2 regions of the Yersinia canariae genome follow, and region 2 is predicted to be linked to the other one. Evidence: predicted binding sites of a transcription regulator. Region 2 holds the regulator's gene; the other holds the start of a gene.

Region 1 (7,918 bases), 2.3 Mb from region 2:
AACTGGTGCCACAGGCCAACTCGGCCGCCTTGTTATTAACGCATTACTTAAAAAAGTACCTGCCAGTGAAATTATTGCCGCAGTCCGCAGCCCTGAAAAAGCCAGTGATTTGGCGGCATTAGGGGTTCAGGTACGCAAAGCTGATTATAGTCAACCCGCCACCTTGGAGGCCGCTTTCCAAGGGGTTGATAAACTGCTGTTAATCTCATCCAGTGAAGTCGGACAGCGGCTTACTCAGCATGCTGCCGTCATCAAGGCAGCCCAACACGTAGGCGTCAAATTATTGGCGTATACCAGTTTGTTACATGCCGATAAAAACCCACTGGGATTAGGTGAGGAACACCGCGCCACAGAAGCACTTTTACGTGAGTCTGGCCTGCCGGTGGTGCTATTGCGAAATGGTTGGTATACCGAAAACTATGCTGCAAGTATCGCGCCGTCTCTAGCGCATGGGGCATTCATTGGTGCCGTGGGTGACGGGCGGATAGCCTCTGCCAGTCGAGAAGATTATGCACAAGCCGCCGCTACCGTGCTGACCCAAGAAAACCAAGCGGGCAAAGTGTACGAATTAGCCGGTGATGACAGTTATACCCTGGCGGAATTCTCAGCAGAAATTGCCCGTCAATCAGGCAAACCTGTGATATATAAAAACTTATCTGAAGCTGACTTCAAGCAAGCACTGCTTGGTGCCGGTTTACCTGAGGAGTTCGCCGCCCTTCTGGCAGATTCTGATGCTGGGGCGGCTAAAGGCGGGTTATTTGATGATAGCCATACTTTGAGCAAGCTTATTGGCCGCCCAACCACACCTTATGCCAAAGTCATTGCTGCAACCCTGACCTCACTTTAGCTTTTTGGGCATAACTTTTTGACCGGTAACCCTTGCGCTACCGGTCAAAATCCATCGTTATCTTAAGATTTCGCCGCATCCAATGCTTGAGCCAGGTCATTGAGGATATCGTCAATGTGTTCAATGCCAATCGACAATCTCACCATATCCCGCGGTACACCTGCTTTAATAAGTTCTTCATCATTGAGTTGACGGTGGGTTGTTGACGCGGGATGACACGCCAATGATTTGGCATCACCAATATTCACCAACCGCACGATCAAATTCAGTGCATCAATAAATCGCCCACCCGCAGCCTGGCCACCATGAATACCGAATGACAATATCGCCGCCGGTTTACCCCCGAAATAGCGCTGGGCTAATTCATGCTCAGGATGATCAGGTAAACCGGCGTATTTCACCCAACTGACTTGCGGATGTTTTTGCAAATAATAGGCAACTTTCAATGCATTTTCTGTATGCCGCTCCATGCGCAAAGCAAGAGTTTCTAGCCCCTGTAAAATCAGAAATGCATTGAATGGCGACAGTGCCGCACCGGTATTTCTCAGCGGCACAACCCGGCAACGCCCAATATATGCCGCCGCCCCAAACTGCTCGGTGTAGGTCACGCCGTGATAAGACGGGTCCGGAGTATTTAATTGAGCAAAGCGCTCAGGATATTGCGCCCATGGGAACTTGCCGGAATCGACGACAATGCCACCAATGCTGGAGCCATGACCGCCGATATATTTGGTCAATGAATGCACCACAATATCCGCGCCATGTTCAAAAGGGCGACAAAGAATCGGCGTCGCGACAGTATTATCAACAATTAGCGGTACGCCATGGCGATGGGCGGCATCAGCCAGTTTTTTCAAATCAACAATATTGCCCGCAGGGTTGCCAATTGATTCACAAAAAACAGCTTTTGTCCGGTCATCAATCAGGGCTTCTATTGCTTCAATATCATCATGATCAGCAAATCGGGTTTCTACTCCATAGCGCGGTAACGTATGGGCCAGCAGATTGTAAGTTCCACCATACAGCTTAGCCACCGACACAATGTTATCCCCGGCTTCAGCAATAGTTTGAATAGCATACGTAATCGCCGCCATCCCGGAAGCAACAGCCAATGCCGCAATCCCCCCTTCCAATGCCGCAACTCGTTGTTCCAATACATCATTCGTCGGGTTCATGATGCGCGAGTAAATATTGCCCGCGACTTTTAAGTCGAATAAATCAGCACCATGCTGGGTGTCATCAAAAGCAAAGGAAGAGGTCTGATAAATGGGTACCGCAACGGCCTTGGTGGTTGGATCCGGAGAATAACCTGCATGAATAGATAATGTTTCTAACTTCATTTTTATCCCTTCTTAAATGACGATACCAGCCCGCTGCGAGTACGCAATAGTAGCCGAATGCGATAAAAGTTAGCGTTGATGAACAGCGGACGCGACGTAGAAACTTACAATAGAGGAATTAGTGAGCGGCACATACCTCCATAAGTAATTATTTAGATATTAATTATAATTAAATGATATCAACCACAGACTGAACCCGTCGGAGGCCCACACCTTCCATCTACTTACTTTACATTCCTACAATTGCTTTATATTCCTACAAATCAACGTGCTATAAAAAATACCTCATTAGCGCTTTCTCCCTTTCTACTTGTCACGTATACTGTATAAATACACAGTATATTACTCGCTAGCAGCTTTGGGTTATCACTCTCTCCCCTGTATCAGTCATTTGGAGGTTTTATGAGTGCATTTGGTAATGCTGCACAAGATTATATTGAAAAAAGAATAGATCTTAATGAGCACTGTATTGTTCATCCTGCCGCCACTTTTTTTATGACGGCTGAAGGCGAATCTTTGGCCGATGCCGGCATCCACCATGGCGCACTGTTAGTGATAGACCGCAGTTTGCAGGCGAAACATGGAGATACTGTCGTCGTCACTATTGGGGGGGAATTCAGCATTAAGCGCCTTTACTTACGGCCCTTCCTCCGCCTGGAAGCGCTGAATGCCAGTTCCCCGCCACTAAAACTGGCAGAGGGGGATGAAGAGTGGGCAATTTTTGGTGTTATTACATTTAGTATCAATAAGTTAAAATCATGTTCGCTTTAGTTGATGTGAATTCTTTTTACGCCAGTTGCGAAACCGTGTTTCGACCAGATTTGTATGGCCGGCCTGTCGTGGTGCTCTCTAATAATGATGGCTGTGTGATAGCCCGCAGTCGTGAGGCCAAAGCCGTGGGCATCCCAATGGGTGCTCCCTACTTTAAAATTCAACCAATGATGCGCCAGCATGGGGTGATCGCGTTCAGCAGCAATTATGCGCTCTACAGTGATATGTCTGCGCGCGTGATGACCATTCTTGAGCAATTGGTTCCAGGAATTGAAATTTACTCAATTGATGAAGCCTTTCTCAACCTTAAAGGTGTGCAACATTCCATTGCGCTGGAAGAGTTTGGTCAATATGTGCGAGATCATATCCGGAAATTGACCGGCCTAAATGTCGGTGTAGGCATAGCCCCCAGCAAGACATTAGCCAAGTTGGCAAACCATGCAGCCAAGTTATGGCATAAAACTAAGGGAGTGGTCGATTTATCTCACCCCGAGCGCCAACACAAGTTATTGGCACTGATGTCTGTCGCGGAGGTATGGGGAGTGGGCCGCCGTACGGCGAAAAAACTCGAGATGCTGGGGATTACCACCGCATTGCAACTATCAGAAGCCAACCCATCTTTTATTCGTAAACATTTCAGTGTCGTGTTGGAGCGCACGGTAAGGGAGTTACGCGGAGAAGCGTGTTTGGCTGTTGCTGAATTTGCCCCGACCAAACAACAAATAATTTGCTCACGTTCATTTAGCGAACGAATTATTGAATATCAAAGCATGCGCGAGGCGGTTTGCAGTTATGCCGAGAAAGCCGCAGAAAAGCTGCGAAAAGAGCATCAATATTGTCGTCATGTCTCGACGTTTATCAAAACCAGCCCCTTTGCGCCCAATGAGCGATATTACAGTAATCTTGCCAGTACCCACCTCACCTTTCCGACACTGGATTCGCGGGACATTATTACTGCGGCGCTTAAATGCCTGGCTGCGATTTGGCAACCCGGTCACCGTTACCTGAAAGCTGGGATCGTATTAGGGGAGTTTTCAAGTCAAGGTATCGCCCAATTGGGGCTGTTTGATGAGAGCAAACCGCGCATCAACAGTGAGCAATTAATGGCGGCTATCGACAAAATCAATCAATCGGGTAAAAGTAAAATTGCATTCGTCGGACAAGGAATTAATCAAGAATGGCAGATGAAACGCGAAATGTTATCACCTGCATATACTACCCGCGTTAAGGATTTCCCGACCGCCATCATCAGATGACATCACTTGACATGTACTCTGGCATGCCGTTTTATCAATAAAAAGCATCAGAAACATTGATGGCGAATAAACTGAAACTCAGTCTGGACGGCAGAAAGAAAGGAATATTATGAGCGAATTTACCGGTTTTACTCAGGACGGCCTTACCTTCTTGCAACTTATCAGTCAGAACAATAATAAAGAATGGTTCGAGGAGCATCGTGATATCTATGACCAACATCTGCTGCAACCCATGCGAAAACTGGTGACCGACTTAAGTTCAGATATGCTGACTATTGATGAATTATTTGAAGTTCGCCCGGCAATTGGTAAGACGATTTCTCGAATGAACCGGGACACACGTTTTTCTCATAACAAATCACTCTATCGCAACAATATCTGGCTGACCTTTAAAAGGTCGCGTAAGAACTGGACGGACGCGCCAACATACTTTTTTGAATTTGGCCCAGACTGGTGGCGATACGGGCTTGGCTATTACAGCGCATCCCGCACCACGATGACACTTTTCCGGCAACAATTGGCCCATGCTCCCGCAGATTTTCTTAAGATAGCGGAGTGCATTCACCCAAATTTCTCAATTGAAGGTGAAAGTTATAAACGGCCACTGATTAAAGACCAACCACCGGAACTGGCCGCATGGTACAACAAAAAATCATGGGCATTAATCAGCCATCACCGAGACATGGACGTCCTGTTTTCCGAGCAATTAGTTGATATTTTAAGCAAAGACTTTAGGCGACTTTCGCCTATCTATGACTTTCTGATGAAAATAGAAGGGTTGAAGAAAAACCAGTTAATGTTAAACGGGCTGTAATCTCGTATTCATCACCCCTGTTAACTTTTCGGTCCCTGTACCCGCAGGGATTCGGTATTCCTAATTAATATCTTTCAGGTTGATACATAAGGCAACTGTAACAAATAATTATCATAACATTCATAATTAACAAATATTATGAATTCAGCTCCCAACAAACATCACACCATGTAACTTTTAAGTAAAAACCCTGCATATTTAACTGCAATAAAATGCCAATAGAAAAGAAAATTAGTACTGATTTAATAATCTCACCAATTGCCCGCAAAGATAACAACAAAAATAAATGTAACACACTGTTTTTAAAATACTTATTTTGTTGTTTTATTATTTTAAAAACAAATGAAAAGTTAAGTATAAATAATGAATTCAACTAAACTCATCTATCAATAAATATTAAAATGCTCTAAAAAAGTGCAATTAGATTAATAAATAGCACCTTTATGGGGAATTGATAATTTAATAAATAAAAGTATAAAGTTTTATCTATGACTGCCGATTATCCTCAGTAACTATTGTCTTCCGCTGTTATAAATAAACGCCCCCCATTTACTGAGGTTATTATGCGAGTGAACAAACCTGTCAGCCGGCAGGAGTATCCCATTGATCGCGATACCACCTTGCAATCTACTACCGATACTCAAGGTAATATCACCTATGCCAATGCCGCCTTTGTTCGTGCCAGTGGCTTTGAATATCAAAACTTGCTGGGTCAACCTCATAATGTGGTGCGGCACCCGGATATGCCCCCAGCCGCATTTGCTGATATGTGGCAAACCTTGAATGCAGGCCTCTCCTGGTCATCATTGGTCAAAAACCGCCGGAAAAATGGAGACTATTATTGGGTTCGAGCCAATGCGACTCCATTGCGACATAATGGTCGTTTAACCGGTTATATTTCTGTGCGAATTGCACCAACGCGTGAAGAAGTTAAGCTCGCCGAAGCGCTATATAGTGATATTAACTCGGGCAAAACCCAACATCGCCGAATTGCATTATATCGAGGATTGATTGTCCGCACTGGCTGGCTCTCTTTCCTTTCATTATTTCAAACACTGCCATTACGCTGGCGTTTACGCGGTGCATTACTGATTGCCGCACTACTACCAACAGTAGCAGCGGCTGGAATGGGCATTACCGGTTTATCATTACTTGGGCTAGGAGCAACCACCCTTTTCAGTAGCCTGATAACCACCCTTTGGCTTGAGCGCCAGGTCGCCCAGCCGATTGCAGCGATTTTACAGCAAGCGCAGGATGTCTCCTCCGGGCAAGCAGGTGATTATGTTCAACTAAATCGTGTGGATGAAATTGGCTATTTAATGCGGAGTGTCAATCAGTTAGGGTTGAATCTTCGCTCGCTGACAGATGATGTCAGTGGTCAGGTTGATGGTATTAACACCGCCAGTCGTGAAATTGCCGCAGGTAACCGTGAGCTAAAAACACGAACTGAACAAGCCACTTCCAATTTGCAACATATTGTCAGTGCGACTGAACAATTAGTGGCAACAGTGCAAAACAGCGCCAATAGTGCCAATGAAACCACATCACTCGCCGCCATGAGCAGCCATGCGGCGGAGAAAGGCAGCGAATTAATGCATCAGGTGATTAAAACCATGGGCACGATTAATGATTCCAGCCATCGTATTGTCGATATTATCAGTGTGATTGAAGGTATTGCTTTCCAAACCAATATATTAGCGCTCAACGCCGCGGTTGAAGCGGCACGTGCCGGTGAACAAGGCCGTGGTTTCGCCGTAGTTGCCAGTGAAGTCCGCCATTTGGCCCAACGCTCTTCCACTGCGGCGAAAGAGATTAAGCACTTAATCGAAACCAGTGTAGAGCGCGTTCGCGATGGTAGCGCATTAGTCCAAAATGCCGGTGCGACTATGGATAATATCGTCAAACAAGCCGGTCAAGTCTCTACTTTAATCAGTGAAATCAGCACCTCAACTCATGAACAGACGCAAGCTCTTGGCCAAATTAGCCAATCGATTGGTCAGTTGGATCAAATGACTCATCAGAATGCGGCCATGGTGGAGCAATATGCCGGTGCAGCTGAAGAGTTAGCTCATCGAACTCTGCGCCTGACAGCAGCTGTCCGGATTTATCGCCCACTAAATTAAGACATATTCAAAGGATATCTCACTGAAATAGCCTGAATAAATCAAGAGGATAAGCACAACCGCGCATTATCTGTTATGGATGCTATGGCCGAGTATTCATCTGTCATAGCAATAAACAGAAACCCCGCTATAGTGGGTAAGTGGTTATTCAATTATTAAATAAGGAGTTTTATGTCATCACTTAATCAAACATCTGTTCGCGCTCAACAAGGTGAAACTGATGCAAACTTACCTGGTGAAGATCATTTGATCGCCCATGAAGCTTTGCTTGTTGCATTAATGGTTGAATGCGCTAATGAGTCAGATAATGATCAATTTCTGTTCAGCGTTCGGGAAACACTTAATGGAATCTTAAGCTCTTCCCGTTATCTTGATGCGAGCAAAATAGCTAATGGCTTGATTGATGAGGCTGATAATAAAGCCAACCAATAGTCTCCAGCCCTCAATCATGAGGGCTTTTTATTGGTAGCGAGCGCCAACACTGCCGCACGGGTTGATCAATAATGGCAAGATAACGATAATCAACCGATGAATGCGGCAACATAACTCATTGAGGAAAGTAATGGCTTCGCTGAAAGAAGTGGCAAATCTGGCGTCAGTTTCATTAATGACAGTTTCTCGGGCAATCAATAACCCAGAGCAATTGCGCCCAGAGACTTATCAGCGAGTGATGCAGGCCATTGAGGCCCTCAATTATGTGCCAGATTTCTCCGCGCGAAAAATGCGGGGAAATACCGCTAAAACGTCAACACTGGCAGTACTTGCGT
Region 2 (7,918 bases):
ATTCCTGCTGATGTCGCTGATTGGCTGATGGAATTGGGATCGATGACCCGGCGTTTTGAGCAACATTGCCAGCAGGTTCATGTTGAACCCCAGCGGGCGTGTTTTATTACGCGTGATGAGTTAGGGGAAGATGCTGAGCATCTGCCGATAAGTCAGCGCTATTGGTTACGCGAAATAGTCTTGTGTGGTGATAATCAACCTTGGCTACTGGGTCGCACGGTTATCCCAGAAGAAACGCTGTCTGGCCCTGATAAGGCGCTGGTGGATTTGGGAACATTACCCCTTGGACGCTATTTATTTGGTGGCAACAATTTAACCCGGGATTATATTCAAGTTGGGCGACAGGATGAACTTTGGGCGCGCCGCTCGTTGCTGCGCTTGTCAGGTAAGCCTCTGTTATTGACTGAAGTTTTTTTACCGGCCTCGCCGCTTTATGTAATTTAAGGGGGGGGGAGATTTTGGAGAGTGAGAAATTGAAGGGAAGTCATATTCAGAGCAAATGGCGGGTTTATTGCCGTTTGATGCGGGTCGATAAACCCATTGGCTCATTGTTGCTGTTGTGGCCAACACTGTGGGCATTATGGTTGGCAGGGCAAGGTATTCCTGACACCAAAATACTGATTGTTTTTGTCTTGGGTGTCTTTTTCATGCGCGCCGCCGGTTGTGTTGTCAATGATTACGCTGACCGGCGTATTGATGGTTTTGTGAAACGCACGGCTTCACGACCTTTACCCAGTGGCCTCGTCAGTGAGAAAGAAAGCAAAATTCTGTTTATCGTCTTGGTATTGCTCTCGTTTGGGTTGGTATTAACACTCAATAGCATGACCATATGGCTGTCACTGGCGGCGCTGGCATTGGCTTGGGTTTACCCCTTTATGAAGCGGGTAACACATTTGCCGCAGGTGGTGTTGGGCGCGGCGTTTGGCTGGTCAATTCCGATGGGATTTGCCGCCGTGAGTGAAAGCTTACCTTTGGTTTGCTGGTTGTTATTACTCGCCAATATCTGCTGGACGGTAGCTTATGATACCCAATATGCCATGGTTGACCGCGATGATGATCTGAAGATTGGTATTAAGTCGACTGCCATTTTATTTGGCCAGCATGACAAATTGATTATCGGTTTGCTGCAACTGGCGACATTAGTATTAATGGTGGCGATTGGTTGGTTAATGCATTTAGGTGGCGCATTTTATTGGGCAATCCTGCTGGCTGGCGCACTGTTTGTCCACCAACAGAAGATGATTGCCGGACGTGAACGAGACCCCTGTTTTCGCGCATTTTTGAATAATAATTACGTGGGATTGGTGCTGTTCTTAGGAATTTTTATCAGCTATTTGTAATCAACGCACCGCTAGCAAACAGTCAAAAAAATGGCCAGATTCGTCATCCGGCCATTTTATTTATTACTTTTGCTTAGTGCTGCGAGGCATTAATTCTCTTCTTTATCCTCTGCCTCGGGTTCAGGCAGTAGATTATTGGTTTCAGCCGGCATACTGACACTTTCAATCGTCAGCTTCACTTCCGGTGTCATCAACGCACTCAGCATGTTGTAAACTTCCAGCGTATGTTCTTGAATGGCATCACCGCTATCACTGATATAGCCCTCTTCGCGCAATGTGCCCACCAAGGTTGAGAACACAGCTTTATCGAAGAATTCCGGTGCGTTAATCCCATGCAGAACAGACAAGCGCTGCGCCATAATACGGCTCTCTTTCTCCAGCGCCCCCCGGTTGATGCTGGGGTTTGCACTGAGTAACGACAACGTAATGGCATAGCGTTGCAGAGTTTCGCGTACACCGGCGGCCAGTAATTGCAGTGGGCGAATGCGGGCCGGATTCAGCACCAACTCATTCCCTTTATCGCAAATCAACTGCTGGCGAGCCAGTTCATCCACCAATGTATCCAGTGTTTGTGGTAATTGTTCTTTACTGTAATGCAGGAACAATTCGGCTTTCAACATTGGATAAATCATGCCGATTTGGCGCAATAATTCTGCGCGCGTAATACGGCGATGGTACATCACCATACTGGCAATCAATGATGGCAGCATCAGTAAGTGCTGGATATTATTGCGATAATAGGTCATCAGCACGGCTTGTTCCCGTGGCAGAATGATAATGTCACCGATAGTGTCTTTCTCCACCTCAAACTTATTCATATTCAAGGCGTGATTAAGTAACTCTTCCGGCGTTTTGTCCGGCACAGTGACATCTTTCGCATAAGGCACATTGCGCATCAGTTGCAGGTAGCAATCGAGTTGCTCCAGTAACTGCTCGCGGGTTAGTGAGCGCTGACGTGAGGCTAACAATGCGGTGGAACACAGATTCATAGCATTGGCGGCTGCCGCATTGTTAATTCGGACCATAATCTTACCGGCCAAATCATTCACAGCTGGAGTCAACCAACTTGGGCGCTGTGCTTCAATAGGGTCGATAGCATCACGCCACTGCGGCACAGTAGTGTTGAGATAGGTGGTCAACGGGATTGGTTCACCAAAGTTGACATAGCCCTGACCGAGATTGCGCAGCTTGCGCAAACCACGCAGCATCTGCAATAGACTCTCTTTCTCTTTGGTCGCGCCCCGTAACTCTTTGGCGTAAGTTCCTACTTCCATCACATGCTCGTAGCCGATGTAAATGGGCACTAACGTGATTGGGCGTGAGCCGCCGCGCAACATGGCCTGTATTGTCATCGACAGGGTGCCAGTTTTGGGTTCCAGCAGACGGCCAGTTCGTGAGCGCCCGCCTTCAACAAAGTATTCTACTGAATAGCCTCGGGTGAATAATTCACCCAGATATTCACGGAACACTGTTGAGTAGAGTTTGTTGCCTTTAAAGGTCCGGCGGATAAAGAAAGCACCTAAACGGCGGAAAATCGGGCCAGCAGGCCAGAAATTAAGGTTAATACCAGCAGCAATATGCGGCGGTACCAGCCCTTGGTGATAAAGCACATAGGAGAGCAGCAGGTAGTCCATATGGCTGCGATGACAAGGCACATAGACAATTTCATGACCATCCTGCGCCAACTGCCGCACGCGCTCTGCATTATGGACATTAATCCCTTGATACAAGCGGTTCCATGTCCAACTCAACACTCGGTCGGACAGACGCACTGCTTCGTACGAGAAGTCGGCGGCAATTTCTTCCATCAGTGTAATGGCGTTTTGTTGCGCTTTCTCATGGGAGATTTTCTTGGTACGGGCTTCATCTGCGACCGCTTTTTCAATCGCTTTGGATGTTAACAGCTTTTTGAATAGGTCTTGACGGGCCGGCAGACTCGGGCCAACCGCGGCCAGGCGCTGACGTGAGAAGTGCATCCGCGCTACGCGTGCCAGTTTATGGGCGATAGTTTTGTCAGTACCATGCTCACGGGCCATCCGGCGCAGTGATACTGTGGTCGAAAAACGCACAAAGCTATCGCGCCCCAGCCACAATACGGCAAAGAATTTTTCTACGCCGTTTAGTACGCGCAGATGTGGCGTTCCATGGCCTTCACGGCCCGGAGAGCGACCAAACATCACCGAAACCGGCAGCATTTGGATATCCAGCTCCGGGTTATTGCGATGCAGATCCAAATAATCGTGGAATAGCTTTACTGATTCCTGTTTAGGGGCGTAATAGCGAAACACCCGTGGGCCGTTATCGATAAAGACATGGCTGGGAAGTTGCACGCCATCGATTTCCAATGGAATCAATGGGTCGGGCAAATCCTGCGCCTGACACTGCGCTCGCAAAGTCAGCAAATCAGCCTTAGAATTGTAAGGTAAAACGTACAGAATAGGACGAGACGGGTCTAACCCTAACTCAGTCACAGGATCTGCCGGAATAACCTTACTTTTTACCAGCATTTTTAGCGGTAAATTCAGTAACTTGTAATATATTTTACGCCAACCTGACATAACTACATGAAGCCTCTTGTTAGCAATTCGTCGCAAGGATACCAGAAACTGGTTTTGAGATCTGTGGTGATGAGACAACAGAAAGCGGCAAAAATCATCATTAACTTAAGATAAAGGCAATAAAATATGGCAAATCAATCAACAGGATTAACCCGAGTTTATAAAGCAGCCGGTTATTCTGTGAAAGGCTTAGTTGCAGCCTGGAGAAATGAAGCCGCATTTCGCCAAGAATCTGTGGCTGCCATACTCGCTATCATACTGGCCTTCTGGCTGGATGTAGATGCTATCGCGCGCATTTTATTGATCGCGAGCGTGGTGTTAGTGATCATTATTGAAGTCATTAATAGTGCGATTGAAGCTGTGGTGGACCGCATCGGCAGTGAATTCCATGAATTGTCGGGCCGAGCCAAAGATATGGGGTCTGCCGCTGTGTTTTTGGCCATCATGTTGGCGCTCTTTATATGGATAACCGTGCTCTGGCAATATGTCGGTTAAAAATACGGCTAACAACGCTGTTGATGTAAACAGTGATTAATCCCTGTTTTTATTCACTCTTTGGTTCCCAACACCCGCATAGCTGTATATACTCACAGCAAGACTGTATAAACAAACAGGGGGCGGAATGAAAGCACTTACTACCAGGCAGCAAGAGGTTTACGACCTTGTGCGCGATCACTTATCGCAAACAGGTATGCCACCGACCCGTGCCGAAATTGCGCAGCGTCTGGGGTTCCGCTCTCCTAACGCCGCTGAAGAGCATTTAAAAGCACTGGCCCGTAAGGGTGTTATTGAGATTGTCTCCGGCGCGTCCCGTGGCATCCGTCTGTTGATGGAAGAGGAAGACGGCTTACCACTGATTGGCCGAGTCGCGGCAGGTGAGCCACTGTTAGCGCAGCAGCATATCGAAGGGCATTATAAAGTCGACCCTGCCATGTTTAAGCCGAGTGCAGATTTTCTGCTGCGGGTTAATGGGATGTCGATGAGAGATATTGGTATTCTGGATGGTGACTTGTTGGCGGTGCATAAAACTCAGGATGTGCGTAATGGGCAAGTGGTCGTTGCGCGTATTGATGATGAAGTGACGGTAAAACGCCTGAAAAAACAGGGTAATATCGTACAGCTTCTGCCAGAAAACAGTGAGTTCCAGCCAATTGTCGTCGATCTGCGTGAGCAAAATTTCACTATTGAAGGGCTAGCTGTTGGTGTTATCCGCAATGGCGACTGGATCTGATTTTAATGCTACACATATACCCTTCGACAAGAAGGGTATATGACTCTTTTAACCCTCATAATATTTAGCCTATTTAGTTTGAGAGCATTCCGATAATAAGCTATTACCTACTGTTTTAACTGCATATTATTTATTTTTATTTTTAATTTATTGCCCTAATAGCAGTGATTAATATCAATTAGACTTTAATTGTCAGCATCCTCTGCTATAGTTATTCATACGGTAAGCGAAGCAATAATATTTAAATTATGTCTGAGAATGACTAATATAAATAAAATATTTATAAATTGAAATTACTTGCCGTATTAAATTAAACATATCCAAAAACCAAGTTGACGGAGATATTATGAATAAAGATCAAGCCGACGGTAACTGGAAGCAGTTTAAAGGTAAAGTGAAAGAGAAATGGGGTAAGCTGACTGATGATGACCTGACGGTTATTGAAGGTAAGCGTGACCAGCTGGTGGGTAAAATCCAGGAGAAATACGGCTATCAAAAAGAGCAAGCCGAGAAAGAAGTTAAAGCTTGGGAAGACCACAGCAAATATCGCTGGTAGCAGCGTTAAATGGAATTAACCTAATATCGATATAAATTAATCGAACCTTTCAACTTATAGAATGTGAAGTATTAATATACTTTTTCACATGGTTGTTACGATGAAATAAAAGAGAGTGTTAATGATAAAAACATTCTGTTTATTTATAATTTTATATCGATGTGACACATGGATGTGTCGTATTTAATATGCGTTACTTTTTAAGTATTCTAATTTTTCATATCTTCAGACAATGTATAACCCACCGACTTTCTACCGGTAGTCAGATTATTATCCGCCAGAGTTATTTCTTTTTTATTACAATAGAATGGTCATGATCACAATGATCGTGACTTTCACATGCTTCGACCTTCCCGCATTCAGTACATAAACCATGGGCTTCTACCACGCTATGGCGTAGGGTAAAACCAGATTGTTGTGCTAACAGCGCCAGAGCTTCTTCAATGCCGATCGTGGGGCGTTCAGTCACAATCTTGCAGCGATCACAGATAAATAGCGCAGAGGTATGAGTTGGCTCTTCAAAATGATGACACAATACGTAACTATTGGCTGATTCGACGCGGTGAATAAACCCTTGCTCCAGCAAAAAATCTAATGCGCGGTAAACAGTGGGCGGCTTAGCTTGTGGCTCGGAAACTCGGAGCAGGTCCAATAAATCATAAGCACTGATTGCGCCAGGTTGTTCTGCCATTAAGCGTAATACTTCAAGACGCTGCGGTGTCAGCCGGACGTTACGTTGTTGGCACAGACTTTCAGCCTGAGCAAGCAGCTTTTCCAGGTTGGTTGGCTTCATGATTTCATCCCGCAGTATTTGAATGGAACAGATTTTATCATATTAACCTGTTGCTCAATATCCCTTTATTGACATATTCTGAGATTAAACCACTGGCGTCTGTTTTGAGGTTAAATTAATTAAAAGTAAAACTTTCAAGCAGTGTTAATGCCCACGCCAATAAAAAATCAGGATGTATAAATGACTCAAAGTAATGGTATTTTACAATCTACGTTTGTTAGGATATTGTAAAAGGGCTTTTGCTATGGGAAAATAAATAAACTATTTTTTGTAGAGATGAGAATGTCTTCTGATATCACAAAGTACAGGGCGGAGTTAGATGGTTTAAGGGCTGTTGCAGTGATATCCGTGCTTTTATATCACGTTAAATTTTCACTTTTCGGTTATGAGGTATTCAAGGGCGGTTTCCTTGGTGTAGATATGTTTTTTGTATTATCTGGCTACCTGATCACAACAATAATTTTTTCACAAATGAATACTGGTGTTTTTTCTTTAAAAGATTTTTTTATTAGAAGAATAAAAAGAATACTGCCAGCAATGATTATTGTGTTGTTATTATCTTCTGTTTTGGCCTTTTATTTTTTATTGCCTGATAGTCTTGTTGTTTATGTGAAAACATTATTGGCATCTTTGTTCTTTGTGTCTAATTTATATTTTTTTGGTGAGGATACTTATGTATCAGATTCCAGTGAATATAAACCATTGCTGCATACTTGGAGTTTGTCTGTCGAGTGGCAATTTTATCTTATTTTCCCTTTTTTATGCATCTGGTTATTTAAGAGATTTAAAGATAAAAAACTAACTATAATATGTTTCATTTTTTTGCTCTCATTAGTATTGTCTAACATTTTAGCCTACCGCCAGCCCAACTTTGCATTCTATATGTTACCGAGTAGAATGTGGGAACTGATGGCGGGAAGTATTGTTGCTATTATTATTTTAGAAAACAAGCTTAATATTAGTAAGTTTTATTATAAAACACTCCCTATAGTGGGGTTTATCTTAATAATTTTGTCTATTGTATTTATTGATGATGGAATGCTGCATCCATCCGTCATTACATTAATACCTGTGTTAGGGACTTGCCTAATAGTATTATTCTCTCGTGAGAAAGATGCCGCCTCTTATTTTTTATCACTTAAACCAATGATTTTTATCGGGGCGATATCTTATTCTATTTATCTTTGGCATCAACCATTATTTGTTTTTTATAGAATTAAAATAGGCGAAATTAGCACTTTCATATCCATCATATTGATTTTATTATCAATAGCTCTATCCATATTATCTTTTTATGTCATTGAAAAACCATTTAGGAAAAAACAACTCTCCCGCTGGAAATTGATCTCGATGACCGTATCAGCGATAATTTTAATCGTGTTTTCAGTATTTGTATTAGTTAAGAACAGCTCTGCTGATCAGACCGACAGTTTAATGTCT

What was found. Region 2 encodes LexA, which represses DNA repair genes until DNA is damaged. Its sites were predicted from a motif close to TNCTGTATGTACATACAGNA; they were not measured.
Positions count from the first base shown of each region.
Region 1: umuD (translesion error-prone DNA polymerase V autoproteolytic subunit) is a predicted target of LexA. The motif match lies at 2,508-2,527, and genes of this name have one in related genera.

Region 1 is NZ_CP043727.1:1,993,244-2,001,161, reverse strand. Features, by position in the region: gene F0T03_RS09230 (SDR family oxidoreductase) at 1-847, shown strand, start outside; gene F0T03_RS09225 (bifunctional O-acetylhomoserine aminocarboxypropyltransferase/cysteine synthase) at 910-2,187, opposite strand; gene umuD (translesion error-prone DNA polymerase V autoproteolytic subunit) at 2,590-2,958, shown strand; gene umuC (translesion error-prone DNA polymerase V subunit UmuC) at 2,946-4,214, shown strand; gene F0T03_RS09210 (DUF2461 domain-containing protein) at 4,321-5,028, shown strand; gene F0T03_RS09205 (methyl-accepting chemotaxis protein) at 5,592-7,151, shown strand; gene F0T03_RS09200 (hypothetical protein) at 7,323-7,583, shown strand; gene F0T03_RS09195 (LacI family DNA-binding transcriptional regulator) at 7,714-7,918, shown strand, end outside.
Region 2 is NZ_CP043727.1:4,256,328-4,264,245, reverse strand. Features, by position in the region: gene ubiC (chorismate lyase) at 1-444, shown strand, start outside; gene ubiA (4-hydroxybenzoate octaprenyltransferase) at 474-1,340, shown strand; gene plsB (glycerol-3-phosphate 1-O-acyltransferase PlsB) at 1,430-3,898, opposite strand; gene F0T03_RS19505 (diacylglycerol kinase) at 4,025-4,393, shown strand; gene lexA (transcriptional repressor LexA) at 4,521-5,129, shown strand; gene F0T03_RS19495 (CsbD family protein) at 5,476-5,685, shown strand; gene zur (zinc uptake transcriptional repressor Zur) at 5,969-6,478, opposite strand; gene F0T03_RS19485 (acyltransferase family protein) at 6,761-7,918, shown strand, end outside.